Linked DNA regions of Thiosulfativibrio zosterae. The protein of the gene in region 1 interacts with the protein of each later gene in a pairwise test. Links are inferred from orthologs where the notes say so. Each region holds a gene or a part of one and is shown on either strand. Other genes may lie near its edges. The genes, in order: leuS and ligA.

Evidence for each region.
Region 2: the proteins of leuS (region 1) and ligA interact in binary tests that used the Escherichia coli proteins (3 or more experiments, as listed by UniProt). The link is inferred for Thiosulfativibrio zosterae from one-to-one orthologs.

What each region holds. Positions count from the first base shown.
Region 1 is NZ_AP021888.1:2,022,584-2,038,011, reverse strand. The notes cover bases 1,222-4,405. They hold leuS (leucine--tRNA ligase), read left to right. Parts: upstream 1,222-1,583; coding sequence 1,584-4,205; downstream 4,206-4,405. Other genes in these bases: THMIRH_RS09380 (LPS-assembly lipoprotein LptE), read left to right, coding at 4,207-4,405; THMIRH_RS09390 (zinc ribbon-containing protein), read right to left, coding at 1,222-1,503. Outside these bases: lnt (apolipoprotein N-acyltransferase), read left to right, coding at 1-994; more of THMIRH_RS09390, read right to left, coding at 1,120-1,221; more of THMIRH_RS09380, read left to right, coding at 4,406-4,788; holA (DNA polymerase III subunit delta), read left to right, coding at 4,785-5,801; THMIRH_RS09370 (glutamate-5-semialdehyde dehydrogenase), read left to right, coding at 5,813-7,066; THMIRH_RS09365 (DNA-J related domain-containing protein), read right to left, coding at 7,068-7,676; nadD (nicotinate-nucleotide adenylyltransferase), read left to right, coding at 7,675-8,358; rsfS (ribosome silencing factor), read left to right, coding at 8,393-8,740; 23S rRNA (pseudouridine(1915)-N(3))-methyltransferase RlmH, read left to right, coding at 8,753-9,223; THMIRH_RS09345 (PAS domain-containing hybrid sensor histidine kinase/response regulator), read left to right, coding at 9,284-11,563; THMIRH_RS09340 (HD domain-containing phosphohydrolase), read left to right, coding at 11,588-12,832; THMIRH_RS09335 (Maf family protein), read left to right, coding at 12,944-13,522; rng (ribonuclease G), read left to right, coding at 13,512-14,984.
Region 2 is NZ_AP021888.1:1,583,866-1,595,725, reverse strand. What follows is about bases 1,817-4,732. They hold ligA (NAD-dependent DNA ligase LigA), read left to right. Parts: upstream 1,817-2,241; coding sequence 2,242-4,224; downstream 4,225-4,732. Other genes in these bases: yjgA (ribosome biogenesis factor YjgA), read left to right, coding at 4,228-4,732; THMIRH_RS07335 (cell division protein ZipA), read left to right, coding at 1,817-2,118. Also shown: THMIRH_RS07340 (FGGY-family carbohydrate kinase), read right to left, coding at 1-940; more of THMIRH_RS07335, read left to right, coding at 1,171-1,816; more of yjgA, read left to right, coding at 4,733-4,773; THMIRH_RS07320 (DMT family transporter), read right to left, coding at 4,802-5,713; THMIRH_RS07315 (asparaginase domain-containing protein), read right to left, coding at 5,774-6,286; THMIRH_RS07310 (LexA family protein), read right to left, coding at 6,321-6,782; THMIRH_RS07305 (YciI family protein), read right to left, coding at 6,825-7,133; THMIRH_RS07300 (septation protein A), read right to left, coding at 7,161-7,817; THMIRH_RS07295 (PHP domain-containing protein), read left to right, coding at 7,913-8,761; THMIRH_RS07290 (CHASE domain-containing protein), read left to right, coding at 8,755-11,004; THMIRH_RS07285 (fused response regulator/phosphatase), read left to right, coding at 10,982-11,860. UniProt on the Escherichia coli protein: DNA ligase that catalyzes the formation of phosphodiester linkages between 5'-phosphoryl and 3'-hydroxyl groups in double-stranded DNA using NAD as a coenzyme and as the energy source for the reaction.

The DNA.
Region 1 (15,428 bases):
GAGTTGGGCCATCGCCTTAACCGCTTCAGCTTTGTTGTTGATCGTTACCCAAAAAGCCTGGGTCGGTGCGAGCAGCCTTTTGGCCCTAGTGTGGTTGAGTGCTTCTGGACTACAAAAGATTGAATGGGTGACGCCGGTAGGCCCGCCAGCCAGAGTGGCGTTGGTGCAGGGCAATATTCCACAAGAACAAAAATGGCAAGCCAAGGCTTTGTTGCCCTCTTTGAAAACCTATGTGGGTTTAACCAAACAGCACATGGATGCGGATATCATCGTTTGGCCAGAAACTGCCGTAGCCTCCTATTTTGATGTGGTAGAAAAGGGCGCATTACATTCTTTTATTAAGGATGCCAAACTTCTAGAAACCGACATTTTGATGGGGGTGATTACCCGTAATGCTGATAAAACGCAATATTACAATGCCATAGTCAATGCGCATAATCCTGAGCAGGTTTATCAAAAGTCTCACCTGGTGCCTTTTAGTGAGTTTTTTCCGTTTTCATCCGTGTTGTCTGCGTTAAGCAAATTGTTTAATGTGCCGTTTTCAGAATTCACCCCTGGCGATGCCATGCAAAAGCCCATGCAATTGGGGGCTTTTAAAGTGGGGTTGTCGGTTTGTTATGAAATGTCGTTTGGTGAAGAGCTGGCTGAGCAACTTCAAGATGCGCAATTTTTAGTGACCGTGAGTAATGATGCTTGGTTTGCCCATACTTTTGAGCCAGCACAACAATTGCAAGAAGTGCAAATGCGTGCCTTAGAATTGGGTCGAGAAATCGCTCGTAGCACCAATACCGGTTTTACCGCGATTGTTGATGTGAAAGGCCGAATCAAACAAGAAATACCCGCTTATAAAACCGGTGTACTTAAAGGTGAAGTACAACCTTATGAAGGCACAACACCTTTTGTCTATTGGCAGCAAATGCCGTTGCTATTTTTGTTTTGTGTGCTGTATGGCTTTTTGCTCGCACCAAGATTTATCTTAAAGCGCCCCAGCTGATTAAAAATGACACCTTAAATCGCAATTCTCAATTTTAAGAAGGCTAAAGCCTTCGCCCCTTTGAAGTCTTTAAAAACTGTGGGGCGCAGGCTTTAGCCTGCTGGGTTTTTAAGCAATGCTTATGTTTATTGCTTAGGGTGGTCGGCGTGATTTAATGCCGCCATTAAGCGCATTCTTAAAATCATCATGTCGGTTGGGTCTGCCATTTCAGCGGTTTTTTGAGTGAGGTAGTTTTCCAGTGCGTGCCATTCCATTTGCGCAAAGGCACTGGCATCTTCTTCAAAATCATCCAACACCACCGCCACTTGGGTTAAGTCCATTTTTAAGTCTTGTTGAACCTGTTGAATTTCTTGGTCGGTTAAAGCCGCCAAAGCGGCAACCGTTTGTTCGGCTTGGTCAATGGCTTTTCCTAAGGTTTCCCAGGTTGCCTGTTCTGCTTTAAACGCCGCTTCTTTGGCGGTTTCTAATAAATGACGATAAGCTTCCAGCATTTTATTGTCTTCTGACATTTTCTCTCCTTTAGCGCTTCCGTTAAGTCTGCTATAATTTTGTACTTATTTTTTCCAGTTTATCATAAAGAAACCGAGTCATGACGCCAGAAATGCAACACGAATATCAACCACAATCCATTGAAGCCGCCATTCAAAAAGTTTGGGAGCAAGAGCAGGTATTTGCTGCTCAAGAAGATGCCAGCAAAGAAAAGTTTTACTGCTTGTCGATGTTTCCTTACCCCAGCGGTAAATTGCACATGGGGCATGTGCGCAACTACACCATCGGTGATGTGATTGCACGCTTTCAGCGTATGCAGGGTAAAAATGTGTTGCAGCCTATGGGTTGGGATGCGTTTGGTTTGCCCGCCGAAAACGCTGCCATGCAACACCAAGTGGCACCGGCTAAGTGGACTTATGAAAACATAGACTATATGCGCAATCAGCTTAAATCTTTGGGCTTGGGGTACGATTGGAACCGTGAAGTGGCGACTTGCCATCCGCAATATTACCGTTGGGAGCAATGGTTATTCACGCGTTTGATGCAAAAAGGCTTGGTGTATCGCAAGTTGTCGGTGGTGAATTGGGATCCGGTTGACCAAACGGTGTTGGCGAACGAGCAGGTGATTGACGGCAAGGGTTGGCGTTCGGGTGTGCCAGTTGAGCGCAAAGAGATTGCTCAGTGGTTTTTGCGCATTACCGATTATGCAGAAGAATTGATTAATGATTTAGACCAGTTAGAAGGTTGGCCTGAACAGGTTAAAACCATGCAGAAAAACTGGATTGGCAAATCGACTGGTTTGGAAATTCAGTTCCCCATTGCCTCAGGCTTAGATGCCCGCACTGAAAACCTAAAAGTCTATACCACTCGTCCTGATACCTTGATGGGGGTGACCTATGTTGCCATCGCTTCAGATCATCCGTGGTCACGCAAGGCGTCCATTAATAATGAGCCTTTAGCGCAATTTATTGAAGAATGCTCGCACATTTCAACGGCCGAAGCCGATGTTGAAACCATGGAGAAGAAAGGGGTGGATACCGGTATTCGCGTGAAGCACCCGATTACGGGTGAAGTGGTTCCCGTTTGGGCGGCCAACTTTGTGTTGATGGGCTATGGCACAGGTGCGGTCATGTCGGTGCCGGCGCATGACCAGCGCGATTATGAGTTTGCAAAAAAATATGGTTTAAACATCAAAGCGGTTATCGCGCCAAACGCTGATGAAATGGCAGATGTTTCAGAAGCGGCTTTTACGGAAAAAGGCATCTTGGTCAACTCTGGGCAGTTTGATGGTTTAGATTTTGCCCAAGCATTGGATGCGATGGCTGAGGCCTTAGGCGCATTAAACTTAGGCGAAAAACAAACCAATTACCGTTTGCGGGATTGGGGTGTGTCGCGTCAGCGTTATTGGGGTTGCCCAATTCCGGTGATTTATTGCCCAGCTTGTGGTGCGTTACCCGTGCCAGAAAAAGATTTGCCAGTGTATTTACCCGAAGATGTGGTGCCAGATGGTGCGGGTTCGCCTTTGGCTAAACTCGACAGTTTTAAAAAATGTAATTGTCCGCAATGTGGCGGCCCAGCCAATCGTGAAACCGATACCTTTGACACCTTCTTTGAATCGTCTTGGTATCACGCACGCTACACCTCGCGCAACAGCACAGATGGTATGTTAGATAAAGCAGCGGCCGATCATTGGTTGCCAGTTGACCAATACATCGGTGGGATTGAGCACGCTATTTTGCATTTATTGTATGCGCGTTTCTTCCACAAGTTGATGCGCGATGAAGGCTTGGTGTCTTCTGATGAGCCGTTTAAAAACTTGTTGACTCAGGGCATGGTGTTGGCCAGTAGTTGGTTTAGTGCCGACGAAAGTGGCAAACAAACTTGGTATTCACCGTTAGATGTAGAACCGATCACCGATGAAAAAGGCGGCGTAATAAAAGGCAAGCTCAAGTCAAATGGCATGGAAGTGCAGTATGGTGGTGTGATTAAAATGTCGAAGTCAAAGAATAACGGCATCGATCCCCAAACCCTAATTGACCAATATGGCGCAGACACCTTGCGCTTGTATATTATGTTTGCCGCACCGCCAGAACAAACTTTGGAATGGTCGGATTCAGCCGTGGAAGGCGCATCGCGTTATTTAAATCGCGTATGGCGTTTGGTGCAAGGCTTTAGCGCTCAAGGAAGCGTGCCCGCTGCGCAAAGCAGTGAAGGTTTAGATAAGGTGCAAAAGGCCTTGCGTTTAAAAGTGCACAGCACTTTGCAAAAGGTGACTGATGATATGGGGCGTCGCCTCAACTTTAACACCGCGATCGCCGCCACCATGGAGTTGCTCAATGAACTCACCAAATTCCAAGATGACTCGGCTTTAGGCAAAGCCGTCATGCAAGAAGCGCTTGAGCTGTTGGTGTTGATGTTGTCACCCATGGCACCGCACATTGCCCAAAGCTTATGGATTGCTTTAGGCAAAGAAGGCTTGGTGGTTCAGCAAGCTTGGCCTAAGCTAGATGAAAGCGCCTTGGTGAAAGATGAAATTGAAATCATGGTGCAGGTCAATGGCAAATTGCGCGGCAAAATAGAAGTGGCAGCCGATGCGGATAAAGCCATGATTTTAGCAATGGCAAAAGCCTGTGAAGGTGCCGCTAAATATATTGATGGATTTGAAATCGTCAAAGAAATTGTGGTGCCAGGTCGTTTAGTTAATATCGTGGTAAAAGGGTAAGATGCTTAATAATCTTCAAAATCGCCCCAAAACTAACCAGGCCTGGTTAGTTTTGGGCGTTTTTTGGGTGTTTTTAGGGTTATTAAGCGGTTGTGGCTTTCATTTAAAAGGCTTAAACCAAGTCGGCACGATGAGTTTTCAAACCGTAAAACTGTCTGCGGCATCTGGTGTTCGCGCGGATTTGGTGAACGCTTTAACGCAGCAACTTAAAATGTCGGGTGTAGAAGTGGTGGATGGTTTGGCGCAAGCGGAACTGGAGATTCGCTTGTCGCCTACGCAGACTCAAGCGTCGCGAACCAGTTTAACGGCGCAGGGAGATACGGCTTCTGAACTGATTAAACTCTCACAGCCTTTCAGTGCTTGGCAGGTTGCCGACAATACTTTAGTGGTAGAAGCCACGGCCAGCAGTTTTCGGGATCGTCGTTTAGACAGCGCCGCAGCATTAGCAGCAAATCAAGAACTGAAAAGTTTGCAAAAACAAATGGTACAAGAAGTGGCGTTACAGATGATTGATCGCATTTCACGAGCCAGCGCCCGTGCCAACGCGAATGCAGAATCTAAAAAGGTTCCCGCCACACAATGATTGTTGCCCCAGCCTTTATTAAACAACTGCAAGCCGCTCAGCTGACTATGCCGCCGATAGTGCTGATTTATGGTGAAGAGCCGCTTTTGATTCGCCAGTCGTTAGATGCGTTCCGTGCGTTTGCTAAAAACCAAGATTATTTGCAGCGTGACACCTATGAAGTCGATGCCAAATTTGATTGGCAATCGCTTGAAATGGATACCCAAGCCGGTTCTTTATTTGCCGAACGCCGTTTGATTGAATTGTCGATGCCCAGCGGTGCACCTGGAAAAGTCGGGGGCGATTTCATTCAAAAGTGGGCGCAGTTGCGGCATGATTCACCACCTGAAATTGTGCTGGTGATTTTGTGCGAAAAGTTGGATGGCAAACAAACCAAAAGCAAATGGGTGCAGGTGATTGAGCAAACCGGTTTGGTGGTGCAATCTCGACCTATTGAATTGAAAGCCTTGCCTGCCTGGTGTCAGCAACGCGCTCTGAGCGTGGGACTGAGTTTGGATTTGGAAGCCGCGAACGTTTTGGCGGAACGGGTTGAAGGCAACTTATTAGCCGCAGACCAAGAAATGGAAAAACTCAGCTTGTTGTTTGCGCAAGGCACGCAACTGCAGGTGCAAGACATTTTAAATAATGTTGCCGACCAAGCGCATTATCAGTTATTTGCACTCAGCACCGCCGCCCTCACTGGGCAAACCGCCTATGCGTTGCAAATTCTAAATCGCCTTAAACAAGAAGGTTTAGAGGCGCCAATTATTTTGTGGTTGTTGGCCAAAGAAGTGCGCACCCTAGTGCAACTGTGCGAGTTACAGCAAAAAGTCAGTTTGGCACAGGCATACAAACAGTTATTTATTTGGAACAGCAAGCAAGCGGAATATTCCCAAGCATTGCGGCGTCAGTCGTTGCAGGGCTGGCAAGAACTCTTGCGCTTATGCACCCAAGCCGATTTTGAAATTAAGGGCATTCGTAAAGGCGATGCTTGGCTCAGTTTAAATGATTTAGTGGTAAAGATGGCTCAGTAGAGAGGATAGAGATGGATATTCAAGCGTATATGCAAACCTTAGGTCAGCAAGCTCGTGCGGCCAGTCGCATTTTGGTGACGGCTTCAACGGCTCAAAAAAATCAAGCCTTGTTGGCAATGGCCGACAGCTTGGAAGCGCAAGCTGAGTTTTTAAAAGCTGAAAACGCTAAAGATTTAGCACAGGGCAAAGCCAATGGTTTGGACGCGGCCATGTTAGACCGTTTAACCCTTACGGACAAAGGCATTGCAAGCATGGCAGAAGGCTTGCGTCAAATCGCCAATTTGGCCGACCCGATTGGCGAAATCTCTGATATGAGCTACCGCCCATCCGGAATTCAAGTCGGTAAAATGCGCGTACCTTTAGGGGTGGTGGGAATTATTTACGAATCGCGTCCCAATGTGACGATTGATGCGGCGGCCTTATGCTTAAAATCGGGGAATGCAGCAATTTTGCGTGGTGGTTCTGAAGCGGCATTTTCTAATAGAGCCTTAGCGAGTTGCATCAAAAAAGGTTTGGAATTGGCTGAATTACCCACTGCCGCAGTGCAAGTGGTCGAAACCACGGATAGAGCTGCGGTGGGCGCTTTGATTACCATGCCACAATTCGTGGATGTGATTATACCGCGTGGAGGCAAAAACTTGATTGCTCGCATCAGCGAAGAAGCGCGCGTGCCGGTCATTAAACATTTAGATGGTATATGTCATGTGTATATTGATGCAGATGCTGATGCCGACAAAGCGGTCAAAGTGGCTTATAACGCCAAAACCCATCGTTATGGCGTATGTAATGCCATGGAAACCTTATTGATTGCCGAGTCTAGGGCAGCTGAAATCCTACCAGGCCTGGTTAAAATGTATCAAGAAAAAGGTGTGGAATGTCGCGGTTGCGCTAAGGCACAAGCCATAGTATCAATGAATGCGGCGAGCGATGAGGATTGGGCGACTGAATATTTGGATGCGATTTTGTCGATTAAGGTGGTGGCGGATGTTGAAGAAGCCATGGCGCATATTGCGCAATACAGCTCTGGACATACCGAGTCCATCATTACCGAAAACTACACCCGTGCGCGTCAATTTTTAGCACAGGTCGATTCCAGCTCGGTGATGGTGAATGCCTCTACGCGTTTTGCCGATGGGTTTGAATATGGCTTGGGTGCTGAAATCGGCATTTCAACCGACAAATTCCATGCGCGTGGCCCGGTGGGATTAGAAGGATTGACGTCACAAAAATACATCGTATTAGGCGACGGACATATTCGTATTTAGGCTAGATGCATTTACGCAAGCGATTCGCCGCTAGACTGAGCGCTTGAAAGTCTGCGGTTTTGCCGCCCTTGTCGGGGTGGTGTTGTGCGCAGAGTTTGCGATATTGCTGGTTGATTTGGGTAAGACTGAGATCTTCTAAAGGGGTTTCTGGGTCGATTTCTAACAAATTTAAATCGGCTTTGAGTGTTTCATAGGGCAGGCTTTGTAAATCGAATTGCGACCAAAAATTATCCATCAGATTTTGGACATCAACGGCTTGGGTGTCTAGAAAGTGTTGATAGTTTAAATAGTAGGCACGCAGTTCATCATTTTGCGTTAGCGCATTGGAATCCGCGGTTTGCATAGGGTGCAGTTGGATATTGAGGGTATAAATTTCTAACCAACCCAGTCCTTCACTGAACCACTTGGTTTGCAGTCGATAGAGCAAGTGAAAACACAAAAAGTGTGCTTGAAACAGTTCAAGTGGTTCAAGGGAGGGTTTAAATCCTTGAAAGCCTTGTTCGGTTAAATTCTTAAGCAAAGCGTGTTCTTGAATGGCATGACCGTCTTTGAGGTGTTCAAAAAAGGCACTTTCAAGCTGTGATGGAATTTCGGGTGGATAATTTGACATGCTTGCTATAATAGCAAAAAGTGGCAGGGAGGACTTTGGCAAATTGAATGCGTTTAGCGGTCAATATATCGGCATCAATGGCGGCACATTTGATCCAATTCACTTTGGACATTTACGCCCAGCCTTAGAAGTTCAGCTGGCTTTGGGGCTAGAAGAGGTGCGTTTTATTCCGTGCTATAAGCCGGTGCATCGCGATCAGCCCAGTGTTTCAGCCGAGCATCGTTGTGCCATGATTGCCTTAGCCATCGCCTCGCAGCCGAAGTTTGTGCTGGATAAAGTTGAAATTGAGCAGGGTGGCCCTTCTTATATGGTGCATACTCTGCAAACTTTGACCAAGCGTTATCCAGCTAAAGGATTGGTTTTGATGATGGGAACCGATGCCTTTGCTAAGTTTGATACTTGGTTTGAGTGGCAAACCATTTTAAAGTTGGCCAATTTAGCCATTACGCATCGCCCAGGAGAGCCGATTCCGCAAAGCGGTGAGGTGGGGCAGTTATTTAAGAAAAGTTGGGTGCCTAAACTGACCGAACCTTTTGGTCAAATTGTGGATGTGCCGATTACCCAATTAGAACTCAGCGCAACGGCGTTGCGCAGCTATTTAAAGCAGGGCGTTTGTGTCGATTATTTATTGCCGTCACCTGTGATTAACTATATTCAACAACACCAGCTCTATCAAGAATAGGGCTTTTTATTTTTTATGGAGCATGGAATTTTCAATGAATTTACAAACCAAACAAGACATTATTTATAAAGCTTTAGACGACGGTAAGGCGCGTGATATTAAAATCATGGATGTTTCGCAAATCAGTACCTTCACCAATTTAATGGTAGTTGCCACGGGTACTTCAACCACGCACGTTCGTTCTTTGGGTTCTCGCGTGGCGCAAGAAGTAAAAGATGCTGGCGAAGAGCCTTTGGGTGTTGAAGCGGGACCAGAGCCTGATTGGGTGTTGGTCGATTTGGGTGATGCGATTGTGCATGTAATGACGGAATCAGCACGTGCGCATTATGCATTGGAAAAATTGTGGGAAGTGCAGCCCGCCAGTCAAACGATTGCAGAATAAAACAGTCTTTTTGTGATTATTCATTTTATTGTGGTCGGCCAGAAAATGCCCAAATGGGTATTGGATGGTTACCAAGAATATGCCAAGCGATTACCCAAAAGTTGCAGTTTAAAGTTGCATGAACTGCCGATGGCAACTCGCGGTAAGACGGGCACAGCAGAACAATATAAGCAAGAAGAAGCCAAGCGGATTGTTGCAGCGATTCCAAAAGGGGTGCGTTTGGTGATTTTAGATGAACATGGTCAACAGACGACCACGTTAGAGTTTTCACAGAAACTAGATGAGTGGTTAGGTTCGGGGCAAGATATTGCTTTGGTGGTCGGCGGTCCTGATGGTTTACAGTCAGATTTAATTGAGCAGGCCAGTTGGAAGTGGGGTTTGTCCAAACTGACTCTGCCTCATCCCTTGGTTAGAGTGTTGGTGGCAGAACAAGTTTATCGAGCTTGGTCAGTCTTGCAAAATCACCCTTATCATCGTGAGTAATTTTGTGCTTAAATAGGCTTAAATTTCACCAGGCCTGGTTAAAAATAGATGGAGTTAATTGTGTTGCAAGCGATAGAATCTTTACCGAATGCCTTGATTATTTATGATGCGGCTTGGAGAATCAAAGCATTTAATCATCAAGCGGCGCAATTATTAAATGGTCTGGGTGAAGAAACTTGTATCGCCTTAGAACAATTGATTACCCAAACAATCCCTGCGGCATATCTTCTAAAAGTTCCCCAAAATCCTGCAGAGTCTAGAACGCCCTGTTCCAATCAATATACAACCACCAAGTTAATTGACGGCAAATCTCAGCTGGTTTCTTACCACTTGGCTTTCAATCTAACCACTGAAAATGACGAAGTCCTGGTTTACCTGTCAATAACGGATTTATCTGCTTACGCTGCAATCCATCAAGAATTACATCATCAAAATGTATTAATGCGCACTGCGTTAGATGAAACCCCTGATGTCATCGTGATGAAGGATTGGGAGGGTAACTTTATTTTGGTGAATCAAGCGGTTGCCCATTTGTATGATGCGACACCTGAAGAAATGATTGGCAAGGAAGATGGATATTTCACGGGCAATCAAGAGCAAGCACAATTTTTTAAAGAAAGTGTGCAGCAGATTATGACAAAGTTTGAAACAGAAGTTGTTATCGAAGACAGTACTAATGCCGAAACGGGTGAAGTCAGACATTTTCAATCGATTAAAAAACCTTTGTTGGATGAAAAAGGTAACAAACAAATTTTAGTCATTGCGCACGATATTACTGACATAGTCACGGCTCAAAAACAAATTGAAGACAGTGAAAAACGCCTTAACTATGTTATGCAAGCCACTCAAGAAGGCGTTTGGGATTGGCACATTCCCTCGGGCGCACTCACGCATAATCGACAATGGTTTAAGATTTTGGCTTATGAGGAATCTGATCTCACGCACATGATGGATGATTTCGTGCAGTGTTTATTGCCAGAAGACCAACCTAAAATTATGGAAAAAATTCAGGCTTGTTTTAGAGGCGAAGCCCCTTATGTGTCTGAGCACCAAATGCGTAGACGAGATGGCAAGTTGATTTGGGTTTATGACCGCGGCAATATTGTTGAGCGTGATGAGCAAGGCAATCCCATTAGAATGGTCGGTTCTTTTGCTGAAATTACCGACCGTAAGCTCGCAGAGGTCAAGCTGCAAGAAGAGAAGTTGCGAGCGGATGCGGCTAATCAAGCCAAAAGCGAGTTCTTGGCCAATATGAGTCACGAAATTCGAACACCCATGAATGGGGTGATCGGTATGACGGATTTATTGTTGGATTCTCCAGTCACGCCAGAAACTCGCCAAGCACTTGAGATTATTCGCCAAAGCGGCCAAAGTTTGATGAGCATAATCAACGATATTTTAGATTTTTCTAAAATTGAAGCCGGTAAAGTTGAGATAGAGAAAACACCATTTTCATTGGTGAATACCGCAAACGGTTTATTGGTTTTGTTAAAACCCGCCGCGATGGCTAAAAACTTGGTGTTAAATTTAGAGTTTATCTCGAGTGATTTAGATTGGATTTTAGGTGACGAGCAAAAGTTAAAACAAATCTTAACCAATTTGATGGGCAATGCGATTAAGTTTACTCAGAAAGGTACCATCACTTTATTACTTGAAAAAATACAGGTTTTTGATGGCGAAATACTCAAAGTCTCGGTTAGGGATACTGGAGTGGGTTTATCCAAAGAAGACCAAACCAAGTTGTTTAAACCTTTTAGCCAAGTAGATGCTTCAACCACCCGAAAATTTGGCGGAACAGGATTGGGTTTGTCGATTTGTAAGCGATTGACAGAATTGATGGGCGGTGAAATAGGCGTAGATTCAGAGCCACAAGCGGGAGCAACCTTTTGGATAACCTTGCCACTGAATCAAGTGGCGGCGGTATTGCCCAAAGCACCGATGGGTGCTCAAACCCTGAATACAGATTTATCTAACCTAAAAGTGTTAGTGGTTGAAGACAATATTGTGAACAGAAAGGTCATAGAAGCGTTACTGAAAAAATTTGGATGTCAGTATGTGTCTGCCGAAAATGGCTTACAGGCATTGGATAAGCTTCAAGAAAACGAGGTTGATTTGGTTCTGATGGATTGCCAAATGCCCGTAATGGATGGTTATGAGGCTTCTAAACAAATTCGTGCTGGCAAGGCAGGTGCACAAAACCGTCTAAAACCCATTGTTGCTCTAACGGCCAATGTGCTCGATGAAGATCGTCAAATGTGTTTTGCTTCTGGAATGGATGATTTTTTAGGCAAACCGATTAACTTACAGGCGTTAAAGTTGGTTTTACAAAAATTTAATTAAGCACAAAGGCTACTGGAGGTTTTCATGTATCTATTAAATCCAAGAGAGGTCACTTTTACACTGTCTGAAGCCTTGGATTTTGTCGGTATAGATGACACTTTACATGGTAAGCGAGTGGCTTATATGGCCGCTAAAGTGGGCGAGACACTCGGTTGGCCTAAACAAAGAATCGACGACATTATTTACACTGGAATGCTGCATGATTGCGGCGTTTCTTCCACCATAGTGCACAGTCATTTAATCAACGAATTAGACTGGGATAACTCCTATCTTCATGCTGAACGCGGGTTTGAGCTAATGAAATCCGTTCGGTTATTTCAAGATTATGCTTTAGCGGTGCGTTTTCACCATACCCATTGGCAAAATCTCCCAAGTGATTTATCTCAAGCCACTCAAATAGATGCTAATTTAATTTATTTGGTCGATCGGGTGGACGCTTTACGGGCTAAAAATCAAGACTCTTTTATGGATATGCGTGCGCATATTTTTAAAGTTTTGCAAAGTTTGTCCGGATCCTTTTTCAGTCCAGAGTTGGTGGATAAGTTTATCGAAACAGCTGGCAATGATGCTTTTTGGTATTTCTTAGAAGAGCAGTCTTTGCGGCGTTTTTTTGCAGATTGGATTGCCGAACAGTCGCCAGTTGAGTTTAGTTTTGACGAGGTTAAGGAGTTTTCGCTACTGTTTTCAGCAGCCGTTGATGCAAAAAGTCCTTTTACTTCCGAGCATTCCATAGGGGTTGCCTGTTTAGCAAGGTATTTGGCTGAATTATTGGGCTTGACCCAAGTTGAGCAGGAACATTTAGAACTGGCGGGTTTGTTTCATGATTTAGGCAAACTCAAAGTAAAAGACAGGGTTTTAAATAAACCGGGGCAATTAGATGTGGATGAACGCATTGAAATGAATCGCCACGGATTTGATTCCAATGTGATTCTCACTCAAATTACAGGGTTTAAAGACATTGCATTTCTGGCTTCTTTGCACCATGAAACTTTGGATGGACAGGGGTACCCCTATCATTTAAAAGGTGAGCAAATTCCCTTCAACGCGCGCATTTTAGCCGTGGCTGATATTTTTCAAGCATTGGTTCAAAATAGACCTTATCGTAATGCGTTATCTGCCGAAACAGCTTTTGAGATTTTGAATAATCTAAAAGAGCAAGGCAAGTTAGATGCAAAGGTGTGTGATGTTCTCCATGACAATCTAGAGGTGTGCTACCAAAAGGCGATGGTGGCCTATACGATTGATAATCAGTTGGCAGTTGAAGTTTAAGGTTTTGTGTCAGCAAATTTAAAGACTAAAACTTAAAATATTCATAATATTGACAAAGAGTTTTATGTCGATGGGGTAGAATAATTTCTTTATTTATTTAACTCAAAGACCATGAAACTCTATCTTGCTTCCTCATCTCCACGCCGCGCTGAATTACTTCAGCAGCTCCATCTTGATTTTGAGGTGATTCTCTCTCCCATTGAAGAAACAGGTTTGCCCAAGGAAAGTCCGCAAAGTTTTGTTTTGCGTATGGCGGTTGAAAAGGCTTTTGCGGGATACAATAAAGTTCCAGGTAATCAAATTTGGGTCATTGGCAGTGACACCGCCGTTCTAGTGGATCAGAAATTGCTGGGTAAACCTAAAAACGAGGCGGATGCTTTACGGATGTTAAAGTTATTGTCGGGTCGAACACATCAAGTCTTATCGGCAGTGGCGGTGTTAACGGATGGCGAAGTGTTTTCTGCGCTGAATACCACCCAAGTCACTTTTAAAATGCTGAGTGATCTTGAGATGCAAGCCTACTGGCAGACTGGCGAACCGAAAGATAAGGCGGGTGGTTATGCCATTCAAGGATTGGGGGCGCAGTTTATTGAAAAAATTGACGGCTCTTATTCTGGTGTGATGGGATTGCCTTTGTTTGAGTGTCATCAATTATTAACCGAGTCGGGATATTTTAATCATGGGCAGTGAAGAAAAAGTATTGGTCAATGTCACGCCTAATGAAACGCGTGTTGCTTGGGTAGAAAATGGCGTCTTACAAGAAGTTTGGATAGAGCGTGCCAATAAAAGAGGTTTGGTGGGTAATATTTATATGGGTCGCGTGGATCGGGTTTTACCTGGTATGCAAGCGGCTTTTGTTAATATTGGCTTAGAGCGTGCAGCTTTTTTACATGTGTCTGATGTGTGTCGAGAATCGGTCAATAAAGATGTGCCTGAAGATTGCGAGGATATCGGAAAACTTCTTTATCCCAGCCAAAAGGTTTTGGTGCAGGTCGTCAAAGACCCTATTGGTTCTAAAGGCGCTAGAGTGACCATGCAGGTGACCATTCCCTCTCGCATGTTGGTTTTTATGCCTGCCGAAAAAATGATTGGCGTGTCACAAAAAATCGAAAATTATGCTGAGCGCGATCGCTTAAGAAATTTAATGCAAAGTATTCCAGAGTCTGCTGAGGGTAATGGCGGTTACATTGTCAGAACGGTTGCCGAAGGGGCAGATTTTCACGAAATGCGTGCCGATTTGCTTTATTTGAATCGACTATGGTCAACCATTGAAGAAAAATCGAAAAATGTTAAAGAATACGCTTTGGTCTACGAAGACTTACCCTTGTCTTTAAGAATCTTAAGAGATATTCCTGTCGAGCGAATTGAAAAAATACGGGTTGACTCAACAGAAACCTTCAAGAAAATGCAAGCGTTTTCTGAGAGTTATGTGATGGGCTTGTCGGATAAGCTTGGATTGTATACGGGTGAAAGACCGATATTTGACTTGTATAGTATTGAAGAAGAAATTCAAATGGGCTTGCAAAAGCGTGTGGATTTAAAGTCAGGTGGTTATTTGGTTATTGATCAAACCGAAGCGATGACCACCATCGATGTGAATACCGGCGCGTTTGTTGGGCATAAAAATTTGGAAGAAACGATTTATCGTACCAATTTAGAAGCGACCCAAGCGATTGCGCGTCAGTTAAGGTTGAGAAATTTGGGCGGCATTATCATTTTAGACTTAATTGATATGACGGAAGCTGAGCATCGTGAGCATGTTTATAATTCTTTGCAAAAAGAGTTGGCGCGCGACAGAGTAAAAACTACGGTGACTGAAATTTCTTCATTAGGTTTGATAGAAATGACGCGTAAACGCACGCGTGAAAGTTTAGAGCGCACCTTGTGCGAGCCTTGCCCAATTTGTAGTGGACGCGGCACCATCAAAACCGCTGAAACCATTGCTTATGAAATTTTCCGTGAAATTACGCGTATGGCGAGATCGTTTGATGCCAGCAAATATCGAGTGATTGCTGCGGAAAGTGTGGTGTCTTATATCTTGGATGAGGCATCCAGTAGCGTGGCTGAGCTGGAACTGTTTATTGAAAAAAGCATCCGTTTTCAAGCAGAAAGTTCCTATAACGCAGAACAATACGATGTGGTTATGCTCTGATGTTTAAAAGGCTTCAGCAATTTTCTTTAATTTTGCTGATTCTGTTATTGGCCTATTTTGCAACCTTAACGGCGGCCATTTTTTGGCTGCAAGTCGCCCCTAAGCAACTGGTCTGGGTGGCAGAAAAATTATCCTCTAGTGAAATTAGTTTTAAAGATCTTCAGCTAACGCAAACTTGGCAAGGCATGGATGTTGAAATACATCAGTTGCAAGTGGTGTCTGCAAACACTCAGGTGCGTGCTCAGGTCATCAAGTTTGACTTCAATTTCTGGTCACCTTTCTTTTATTCGTTGGACCCTGGACAATCTCTCAGCATCGAAGGTTTGCGCCTAGAAACAGTTTTGCAACAGCCGGCGCAAAACAACGACTTTTTGATGAATCCACAGTCGGTTCTATCTGATTTTCATGTGCGGAATTTATGGCAAAAAATTCAACTTAAAAATA
Region 2 (11,860 bases), 440 kb from region 1 along the record:
TTAACGCCTCTAAATCAAAGTGCTTTAACAAAACGGCACCGCCCGTATTAGAGGCGCCGCCCACCAGCCATTGATTTTTAAGTCGATGACTGTAAATGCCATATTCTGGGGCAAAGATGGGTTTTTCTGTGATGAGTTTAAGTGCCAGGGTTGACCCTAATGATGTTACGGCATCCCCCAGTTGGTGAGCGCCACTGGCTAAAAAAGCGGCAATACTGTCTGTGGTACCAGCATAAACTTTGGTTTTGCTGGAAAACCCATATTTTTCAACCAGGCCTGGTTGAATTTGGCCCAAAAAATCGCCTGGAAGCACCACTTTTGGCAGCGTGATGGTTGGGAGTAATTGCGAAATCCAATCTGGCCAAACCATGTTGATGGGGTCAAATCCCATTTTTAAAGCATTATTGGCATCGGTAATTTGAGGTAAGCCAGTTAAAAAAACATTGATAAAATCTATTTGGTGGCACACAAAAAACGATTCTGAGTGTGGGGTGTTTTCATAAAGCCACATCACTTTGGCTAAGGTGCTGGAAGCACCGTGTGCACCGCTGTTTCTCGGTGCAATTTTGGCAATCAATTGCGCTTCTGCGGTGGCGCGTTTATCGTCATACATCAATGCCATTGATACTGGCTGATAGTCGGCATTAACCAAGCAAACGGTTGATGAGGTGGCGTCAAGAATGATGTGTTCTATGAACGCAGTCTGTTGGGCGTTTTGTATTTTGCGTAACAGCAGTTCAAAACCCTCAAGCCACAGCTCTGGAGATTGCTCGCTGGTGTTGGCATTTCTGATGGGTAGCGCCAGGGGTACCGCGTAAAAAGCGATCGGCTGGCGAGTTTGAGTATCAATCAGCGCGCCACGAATGCCAGAGGTGCCTAGGTCAATGCCCAAAATTAAAGGCGAGCGGTCATTTTGAGTCGGACTAGCTTTTGGTGTCATGCGTTTCTCTTCAAGTGTCAGCGGCATTAAAAATTGCTGCATTTAATTAAAATAGTCAGGGCTATTTTAGCCAGGTTGATTTGAGGTTTTTGTGGAAAAAAACCGCCACAAGGGTTAGAATTGTCGTCATTTATGCCAGCTTGTCAAAGCGAAAATTTTGCAGCCTGGATTTGGAATTGTAATGGCTTTGTCCCAAGTCTAAGCTTACGGAAGATTTTAGGAGTGTTTTCATGAATGAATTACAGCTGGTATTGCTGATATTCGCCCTAGTTGTGGTCGCTGTGATGGTGTTTTTACATTACCGTAATCAGCCCACACCTGCCTCAAAAGGAAGAGCATCTAAAAGTGTGCGCCCTGAATCGGACAACGCTGACAGCGTTGAACACCGTCAAAAAGCCAGTCATGCGTTGAACGAATTTGGCGAAGGCCATATTCCGGTGTCTAATAAAACCCAAGCGCGTTTTCATGCCCAGTCTGATGAAGATGTTGAAACCGTTCCTGAGAATCAAGGAAAATTACCCTTTGGTGATGAATTTGATGACCATGAACCCGCGTATAAACCCAGAATTCAAGCAGAAAAAGCCACCAAAGAAAGCGCTGAAACTCAAAATCGCGCACCGCAACATTTTGTTTTAGAAGTTGAAGATTTAAAAACATTGGATGAAGTCGGGCCAATTGGTGCGGCGGGTGACAAACAACCCTCTTTTGGCAAGCCCGCTAATACGCCGGTTACCGAGTCTGAAAATAAATTGGCCGAAGTGACTGAACCGCAAGTGTTTGCGGTGATGGTGATGGGTTCGCAAGACTTTGCGATGGATGCTTTAAATAAATCGTTATTAGGTGTTGGTTTAAGTTTTGCGCCTCAAGGTATTTATGTTAAAAAAGATACCCTTGGTAAGCCTTACCTGCATGTCGCCAATATTATGGAACCAGGCACTTTTCCTGCCATGGAAGAAGAACGGTTTAGTGCATTCACGACACAAGGTGTGGTGCTGATCTTGTCACTGCCAACCAGTGTGAAAGCGCCAGCAGCCATGAATGATATGATTATGATTGCTCGCAAAGTATCACAGCGTTTAAATGGCCGTCTGTATGATGCGCAAAGACATTTATTGAAAGAATCTGATATTCAAGCCATGCGCGATGCGGCAATTGCCTACGAAACCGTTGGCATTTAATGGTTTTACTGATTGATGTCTAATTTAGATTTATTTGGTGATGACCCCCAGCCTATTCACGCCGACACCCCTCAAAATCCTACGGATTCTGTTCGCTATCAAACCTTAAAAACCGAAATTCAAATGCATAATGTTAACTATTATGCTTTGGATAATCCGCAAATCAGTGATGCACAATATGATGCCCTGTTCCAAGAATTGTTAAGTCTTGAAGCTCGTTTTCCAGAGTGGATTTCCCCTGACTCTCCCTCACAACGCGTGGGTTCTGAACCTTTAAAAGGCTTTGAATCTGTCAAGCATGTTGTGGCCATGATGTCTTTAGATAATGCTTTTAGTGATGAAGACCTAATGGCATTTTATCAGCGTGCTCTAAGAGGCTTAAATCTCTCTGAAAACAGCGAGTTGAGTTTTTCGGCAGAACCCAAGATGGATGGTTTGGCAATTAATTTGCGCTATGACAATGGCCAGCTCATACAAGCCACCACACGTGGCGATGGTCAAACGGGTGAAGATGTCACGCACAATATCAGAACCATTCGCACCATTCCTTTGCAACTTTTAACCCAAGATTGGCCTAAGGTTTTAGAAGTGCGTGGTGAGGTTTTTATGCCAAAATCAGCGTTTGAACAACTCAATCAAACCCAGCTGGCTTCAGGGGAAAAACCCTTTGCAAATCCCAGAAATGCTGCGGCAGGTTCTTTACGCCAGCTGGACCCTAAAATAACTGCCAAACGCCATTTAAGTTTTTATGTGTATGGTTGGGGTGAGGTTTCAGAAATGTTTCAGTTGCCGGAGCGTTATACCCAAGTTTTGGTGGAGTTTAAGCGCTGGGGCTTGCCAATTAACCCAGATGCAAAGGTCGTTCTTGGCAAACAGGCGATGTTGGAATATTACCAATCCTTAGCGGATAAGCGTGCTAGTTTGGCTTATGAAATTGATGGTATTGTTTATAAATGTGATCAAATTGCACAACAAAAACTGTTGGGCTTTACTGCCAGAGCACCGCGTTGGGCCATTGCCAGAAAGTTTCCTGCGCAAGAAGTTTGGACCACTTTGCTAGACATTGAAGTTCAAGTGGGGCGCACGGGGGCTTTAACGCCTGTGGCTAGGTTGGAGCCAGTTTCGGTGGGTGGTGTTATGGTTTCTAATGCCACTTTACATAACTTAGAAGAATTACACCGTAAGGATGTTCGAGTCGGCGATACGGTAATTGTGCGTCGAGCAGGGGATGTGATTCCTGAAGTTGTCGGGCCTGTGTTGGCTAAACGCCCAGACACTACGCAGTTATTTGTGATGCCCAGCGCTTGCCCTGAATGTGGGTCGGATGTTGTAAAAGAGCTTGATAAGGCAGTTCATCGCTGCACGGGTGGGCTATTTTGTCCAGCCCAGCGCAAACGCGCCTTGGCACATTTTGTGTCGCGAAAAGCCATGGATATTCAGGGCTTGGGTGAAAAACTCATAGATACTTTGGTTGAACAGGGTTTGGTTGCTCATCCAGATGATTTTTACCGGCTAACGCTGGAAGATTTAGCCAGCTTGCCACGCATGGCGTTAAAGTCGGCACAAAATGTTTTGGATGCCTTAGAAGCTTCAAAAAATACCACCTTGCCCCGTTTTTTATACAGTTTGGGTATTAACGAAGTGGGTGAAGTAACGGCGAAAAACTTAGCGCTTCACTTTGAAACCTTGGATGCCTTGATGCAAGCCAGTCTTGAAGACTTGGTTGCAGTGGATGATGTGGGTGATGTGGTGGCAAGCCACATCCAAAGCTTTTTTAAACAAACTCATAATCAAGAAGTGATTCGTGCCTTGTGTGATTTAGGCGTACAATGGCCAGCAATCCAAAAATTTATAGCAGATATTGAATCGCCCTTTGCCAATAAAGTGGTGGTTTTAACCGGCACGCTGACGGTGATGGCGCGCGACGAAGCGCAGCGCTTGTTAGAAAAAGTCGGTGCAAAAGTCACGGGAAGTGTTTCTGCCAAAACCGATTTTGTGGTGGCTGGCGATAAAGCTGGCTCCAAGAAAACCAAGGCAGAAGCCTTAGGTATCCCAGTTTTAACAGAAAATGAATGGTTGGCAATGATGCCCCAGGTTGAAGGATAAAAAATGGTAAGACCGCGTAATATTAATCGCAAAGTAGCTCCTAAAGAGGTTCCCGATTGGGAACAAGAGGAGTTTAAAAGCCGAACAGAAGTTAAAAAAGCCGCTGAAGCCGTGACAGATTTGGGTGAGCAATTAACAGAAATGACCGTCACACAAATTAAAAAAATGCAATTGCCCATTGAAGTGCAAGATGCTGTTTTAATGTTAAAAGGCATGGACAAAGGTCCTGCCATGAAAAGACAAAAGTTGTTTTTGGGTCGCCTACTGCGTCAACATGAAGAAATTATTATTGAAATCAAAACCAAGTTAGAAGAGGCCGAAGTTAAAGCCAAAGCAATGAATGCACATTTTCACCGCTTGGAAGTCTGGCGTGACCGTATGTTAGCGGGTGGTGATGAAGCCTTAAATGAGTTTATGGATATGTACACCCATGCTGACAGAAGTCAGTTGCGTACATGGATTCGTAATGCACAAAAAGAAGCCGAAGAAAACAAACCGCCTAAGTCTGCACGCGCTTTATTTCAGTATTTGAAAGGCTTAGAGTGGTAGGCAAATTTAATCTTTAAAAACCTCAGCACTAAACAGATTTTTGTTTGGTGCGCTTCCAAATCCGACTGCCAAATTCATATAAAACCAATCCAAAAATAACCAGGCCTGCCCCCAGCCAAATGGTTAGGTTCAAGGCTTCTTCATTAAAATAATGCCCTAATAATAACGCCACAACCGGTGTGATTAAGGTGATAAACCCTAAGCGTATCGCATCGATTTGTTTGAGCAAAAAGTAGTAAAGCACAAATCCTAATACCGAGCCAAAGGTTCCTAAATAGGCAATTGACCAAAGTGATTTTGAGGGCAAACTTGTCCAGCTCCATAAAAAGCTTGGGTCAATCATTAAGTAAATCAAACTGCTGATCCAAGCCGTGCCAGCGACCAAGTGTAGGCTAGAAATTCCATAGTTGACCTTTTTGACCAATAAAGTGCTTAGAGCATGCAAAAAAACCGCACCCAAGGCAATGCTCAAACCAATAATGAGTGGCGTTTGTTCTAGGCTGAGTTCTGTCCATCGAGTATTGAGATTGGGGTAAAAAATAACCGCTAACCCCATAAAGCTAACCAACATTCCTAAATATTTTGAAGGCGATAAGGTCAGGTTTTTAAAGAGGGTTGCAGCTAAAATGCCTGTCATAATTGGGGTCAAACCAAATACCAGTGAAATCCAACCTGAAGGCATGGTTTGCGCCGCATAGTACATGCCGCTCATGCCGCCGACCATGCCAATAGCTGCCGCTAAATAAATGCGCATTTCTCGCCATTGCAGTGAGAAGGGTGTTTTGGAAAACCAAAAAATCAACGGTAAACACAAGGCTGCACTGATAAAAAATCGCCCTGAAATCCCTAAAAACCAATCCATTTGGCCACTCCATTGAATGGCTAGGGGAGTCGTTGCCCAAATGAGAACTACGGTGCTATAAGCTAAGATGATTTTCAAGGGATGCCTTTGGAGAAAAAAGAGGTCAGGATATGTTCAGGTTATTAAGTTGTTAGGTTATTAAGTTGTTAAGTTGTTGCTAGGTGATGTGACTTCAAAAAGCCCTTTTTGGGTGTTTTTAGTGACTTTACCTGCCTCAAATAATTGCCCATTCATGGCAATATAAACACCAGGCCTGGTTAAATTTAACGCCATAATGGCACTGCCAAGATTAAACGTCGCATCAGAATTGCCTAAAGCAAAAGGACGCATAGCGCCAGTGAGTACAATGGTTTTCTCGGGCATTTGCGTATGATGTTTGAGAAGGGTGGCGGCTGTTATGGGCATGGTGTCTGTGCCATGGGTAATGAGGATTTGGTTGTCGCTGCAGTTCAAACAAGACTCGGTGATGATTTTGCGATCGGCATCGGTCATTTCTAAGCTGTCTTTGAGCATTAAAACACTTAGGGCGGTGGGTTGCGTTAGATTAGCTTGGGCGAGCATTTCTGGCAGCTGAGTTTTCTCGAATGTCAGTTGCCCTTGAATCGGGTGATAATCTTTATCAAGGGTGCCGCCGGTAATGAAAATTTGCATGAAAGTGACTGGCCTAGAATTAATTTTCTAATGTTTAAGGTGTGCGCAAAATGCCGGTAACGATGCCTAGAATTTCGATTTGTTCATTGGTGATAAAAATGGGCTCCATATCGGCATTGGCCGGTTGTAAGCGAATCCCTGTTTTTTCAATATAGAACTTTTTCATGGTGACGACTTCGTTATTGATTCTGACCACCACGGATTCACCATTTTCAGCAGAAGAACGGCGTTCAATAATCACAATATCGCCATCTTTGATGTCTTCTTCAATCATCGAATTCCCTTTTACTCTGAGCGCAAAGGTTTCTTTTTTGACCATGGTGCTGGGCACACTCACGGTGTCGTAATCCATTTCCATTTGAATGGGTTGACCTGCAGATGTCCAACCCAGTAATGGGATTTCTACGAATTGCAAATCCACCAACTCTAAAGGATCGGCGGTTTCTAACGCGAGTTTTTGATTGCGTTTAGGGATGAGATAAGCAACATTGGGCATAACGACACCTTTATTTTCTTAATTCTTCACAGGTTTTTTAAATTAAACAGCTTGAGGAAACACTTGTTTAAAGGGTTTGACGTCCACTTTTTCATAAACACCCGCCGCCAAATAGGGGTCTGCATTGGCCCAAACTTGTGCGGCCTCTAAAGACTCAAATTCGGCAACAATTAAACTGCCTGTAAAACCGGCTTCGCCTGGATCAGCGCTGTCAATGGCAGGATTGGGTCCTGCTAATATTAAACGGTTTTGATCGGCTAGGGCTTGTAGTCTTTCAATATGTGCTGGTCGAGCGGTTTTGCGCATGGGTAAACTGTTAGCGACATCATAAGCGAAAATAGAATAAAGCATGGGCGTTCCTTAAAGCAGTGCAAGAGATTAAAAGGTTTTGGACGAAGGTTTATCATCGTTATTTTTTTGGGCATCATGGCTGTGAATACTGTCCAATTCCACTTGGCTTAGGATGTCTAATTCTTTGTCGCTAACGGCTTGTAAACTGTCTTCATCTTCAGGTTTCAAATAACGCGAAATATAAATCCCTTGAATCACAATAAATACCAGTGTTAAGCCCATCAAACCAAACAGTTTGAAGTTTACCCAAGTGTCTGTATCGTAGTTATAAGCCACATACAGGTTTAAAAAGCCTGAGAAAATAAAGAACACTATCCACATGGCACTCAATTTGACCCAGATGTTATCTGGAAGGCTGAGCGATCCGTCCATCATACGTCTGATGATGGGTTTTTTGCCAATGAAATGGCTACCCAAAAAGACTAAAGCAAATCCCCAGTTGATCACGGTTGGTTTCCACATAATAAAAACTTCATCATGCAAAATCAGTGTTGCACCCCCCATGACAACGATAATCGCGAGGGTAATAAGGTGCATTTTCTCAACGGTTTTATGTTTGAGGTACATATAACTGACCTGAACAACCGATGCTGCGATGGCAACTGCGGTGGCTACATAGATGCCATAGAGCTTAAAGGCAATAAAAAATAGAATAACGGGAAAAAGATCAAATAAAAGTTTCATTAGAGATAAAGTCTGATTTTGTTTGTTAAAATGTTAAGTTAAATAACAAGTGTTTATAAATTTCGTTCCAGCATTCTATCTAGGAATTCCCCCAATTGAAAGCAGATTTTCATTGCCATACCAATGCTTCTGATGGCAGTTTAAGCCCAGAAGCCTTGATAGACCGAGCAAAACAATATGAAATTACCGACTTAGCAATTACCGACCATGATACCACCAAAGGTTATGAGTCTGTTTTAAGCTATGCCGAGCAACAAGGCATTCATTTAATTTCGGGCACTGAGGTTTCTTGCCAATGGCAGGGAAAAACCATTCACATTGTTGGGCTGAATTTTGATGTACATAATTCGGTGCTGCAAGGCGGTTTACTTTGGAATCGTATTTTGCGCTGGCAAAGAGCTTTTCAAATGATTAGCAAGTTGCAAAAGAAAAATATTCAACAAGTGTTTGAAGACCTGATGCCAATGGTGCAAACCAGTATGGTGGGGCGTGGACATTTTGCGCAGTTGCTCTTGCAAAGAGGCATAGTGTCTAGTCAACAACAAGCCTTTGACCGTTACTTAACCAAAGGCCGACCCGCCTATGCGGCGGTTGATTGGCCAGAGTTATCTGAGGTGGTGGGCTGGATTACTCAAGCAGGTGGGGTTGCTGTGATTGCGCATCCGCATATTTATAAAATGACCAGTAAAAAACTCAACCAAATGATTGTTGAATTTAAAGCAGCAGGTGGGCAAGCCATAGAAGTGGTTAATCAACCACGAGTCTGTGCGGAACAAACTGGCATGGCCGATAGAGCGGTGCGTTATGAACTTTATGCTTCTTTAGGCAGTGATTTTCATCGCCCAGAACAAAATTGGCGAGGTTTAGGTTGGTTGGCGCCAATGCCTGCAAAGTGTAAACCCGTGTGGTCTTTATGGCAACCCACTGAGCATTTGCAATGTTAGACAAATCTTTACCCGCATCCATACCGCATTCATTGCATCGATGGACACCGATTACGTCAGCCTTGTTGCTATTTATATTAATTACCAGTTTTGGATTGTATCGTTACTTTGACAGCGTCACTCAATTACAACACGAAATGGCGCAGCAGCTAAAATCGCAAAATACTCAGTATACCCAAGCCATTCAGCAGGTGGTTCAACATAATATTTATCAACTCGGGCTTTTGGCCTCCGTATTAACCCAGCGCACTGATTTTTCTCAATCTGAGTTTGTGGAGTTAAGTCAAAAATTTTTAGAGCATTCTCCAGAAATAAAGGCGGTTGAATTTCTGCCCAAAGTCTTGGATAAAGATCGTTTAACACATGAAGCAGAGGTACAAGCTTTAGGTTATCCAACCTATCAAATTTCTGAAAGAAACGATAAAAATGCGATGGTAAAGCGCAGTGTTCAGGCGGTTTATTATCCGGTTATGTGGGTTGAACCCTTTTTGCCCAATCAAAAAGCGCACGGGTTTGATGTCAACTCTCGACCATTTAATAAGGTGATGATTAAGCAGTTATCAGAGGGCATTCCTTTCTTGTTTTCACCACCATTTCAATTGGTGCAAGAAGAATCTAATGAAAAGTCCGTTTTGTTGTACATGCCCGTTAAAGAAAAAGCAACGGATGCACTGCGAGGCGTGGTGTTGTTTATTTTACGAGTGCCAGACATACTAGAGGCGAGCCAGCTCATTGCTAGGTTTTCTAAACCCATGGGATACGATTTAAAAGATATCACCCTTTATTCGGTTGAAGTCGGTGATGATTCTAGACTTCAAAAAGCCATTTGGTTGGATAATCAAATGTTTAAAACGGAAGCAACCGTTTCTAAACTAGGAACCATTTACCCAAGTTATCCCATCAGTTATCGGGCAGTGCTTGGCTTTGGTGAAACTCAGTGGGAAATGAATTTTAAAATCGATTTGCAGAATAATTTAAAGTATCAATCTCAAGTAACAGCGTTTCGCCAAAATATTTTTCTGTATTTGTTATTTGCGACCTTGTTAGGCTTTTTTGTATATTTTTCAGTTCGAGATTTTAACCGCTTTTTAAAACTTAGAGAGCAACTGGAATTTGAGCAAGATAGAGTTCAGGCACTATTTTATAAGTCTTCTGATTTGTATTTTTTATTCTCAGCGACCGGTCGTTTGGTTGAGGTCAATCAAAGTTCATGCGAAGTTTTGGGTTACCGTCATGACCACTTAATTGATTTAAAGTTGGAAGACTATTGGGTAAATCCTCAATCTTTCCTAAAAAACCTTGAGGGATTGTTGGTCGGTGAAACCTGGGAAGGCGAAACAGACTTACAAAATAGAGATGGTTCAGTGGTATCGGTTCAATGTTCAGTTTTAAAAGTTGAGCGAGAAGGCAAGTCTTACTACAGTTGCTTGGCCAAAGATTTAACCGGTTATAAAAACCAAGTTAAAGCTTTAGAAACAGCGGTAGAACAATCCGAAAAAGTAGGGCGTTTAAAATCAGAGTTTTTGGCCAATATGTCACATGAGTTGCGCACACCTTTGCATGGCGTATTGAGTTTTGCAACCTTAGGCGAAACCCGTGCGGACTCTGAAAAAATTAAGTCATATTTTTCAGCCATTCGAGTCAGTGGTGAGCGCCTTTTGAAACTTTTGACAGAGATTTTAGAGTTGGCAAAACTAGAATCAACGCAAATGAAATTTGAATTTAAAAGTGTAGAGTTTAATGCCTTAGTCGCGGCTTGTTTGCGAGAACAAAACAGTGAGATGGCGCGTAAAAATATTCGTTTAGAAATGCGCTCATCTTCCACGGAAATGCAGGTGGTCTGTGATGATTTACGTATTCATCAGGTGATTGCAAACTTATTATCTAACGCCATTAAATTTACCCCCGCATACGGCTTAATTGAAGTGAAATGGTCTATAAAAATAGACACACCTTCGGTTTTAGTATTTTATGTTTATAATGAAGGTGAAGGCATAGAAGAAGCGGAATTAGAGAGTATTTTTGATAAATTTGTACAGGCAGACAAGCATGCTAAACTGCAAATGGGCACGGGTTTAGGTTTGAGTATTTGTCGCGAAATCATTAAACGCCATAACGGAAATATATGGGCTGAATCGAAAGTTGGTGAATATGCTCGATTCAGTTTTACTCTACCCTTAGAAGGTAGTCCACACTTACTTTTAGCAGAAGGAGCGCATCTTGAACACTCAAAAACGCCATAAAATTTTGGCAGTGGATGATGAGCCATTAAACTTATTTTTATTGGCGGAGCTACTTGAGGAATCTTATGAGGTAACCACGGCCACTTCTGGTGAAGATTGCCTTGAGATACTGAATGATATGCGGCCTGATTTGATGCTGTTAGATGTCAACATGCCAGGCATGGATGGTTATGAGCTCTGCGGAAAAATTAAAGCCTTACCGCACTTTAAAGATGTTCCCATCCTATTCTTGTCAGCCATGAACTTTATTGAAAACGAATTGAGCGGTTTGAAAGCCGGCGCGGTAGACTATATTGTTAAGCCCTTTTCTGGCCCCATTTTGTTATCTAGAATTAATACCCATATTCAGCTTAGAAGTGCTACGCAAAAATTAGTGTTTGAACAAAACAGGATTGGCGACATCGTTCAAAAAATGTCGGAAGATTCTCGTTTTTATGCCAAAAATATTGAGGCATTTATTAAGCCGATGGAAGCCACTAATGGTGATGTGGTTTTCTCTGGTTTAACGCCGGATAATCGACAATTGATTTTACTTGGCGACTTTACCGGACATGGCCTTGCGGCAGCTTTGTGTGGTTCTGTGGTTTCTACCCTATTTTACACACAAGTTTCTCACGGCATTTCTGGACAGCAAATGGTTGTGACCCTCAATCAAGAGTTGGCTGAAAAGCTTCCCGCCTATATGTTTATGGTGGGCACTTTGATAGAGTTTGAGTTGTCTACCAAAGTCATCAGGGTTTGGAATTTTGGTTTGCCTAATGTACTGCATTATCATGCAGGCGTCTTAAAACAAAGCTGTGCTTCTAATAGTTTGCCTTTAGGGGTCATGGCTGGTAAAGATTTTAATGTGCCTTTT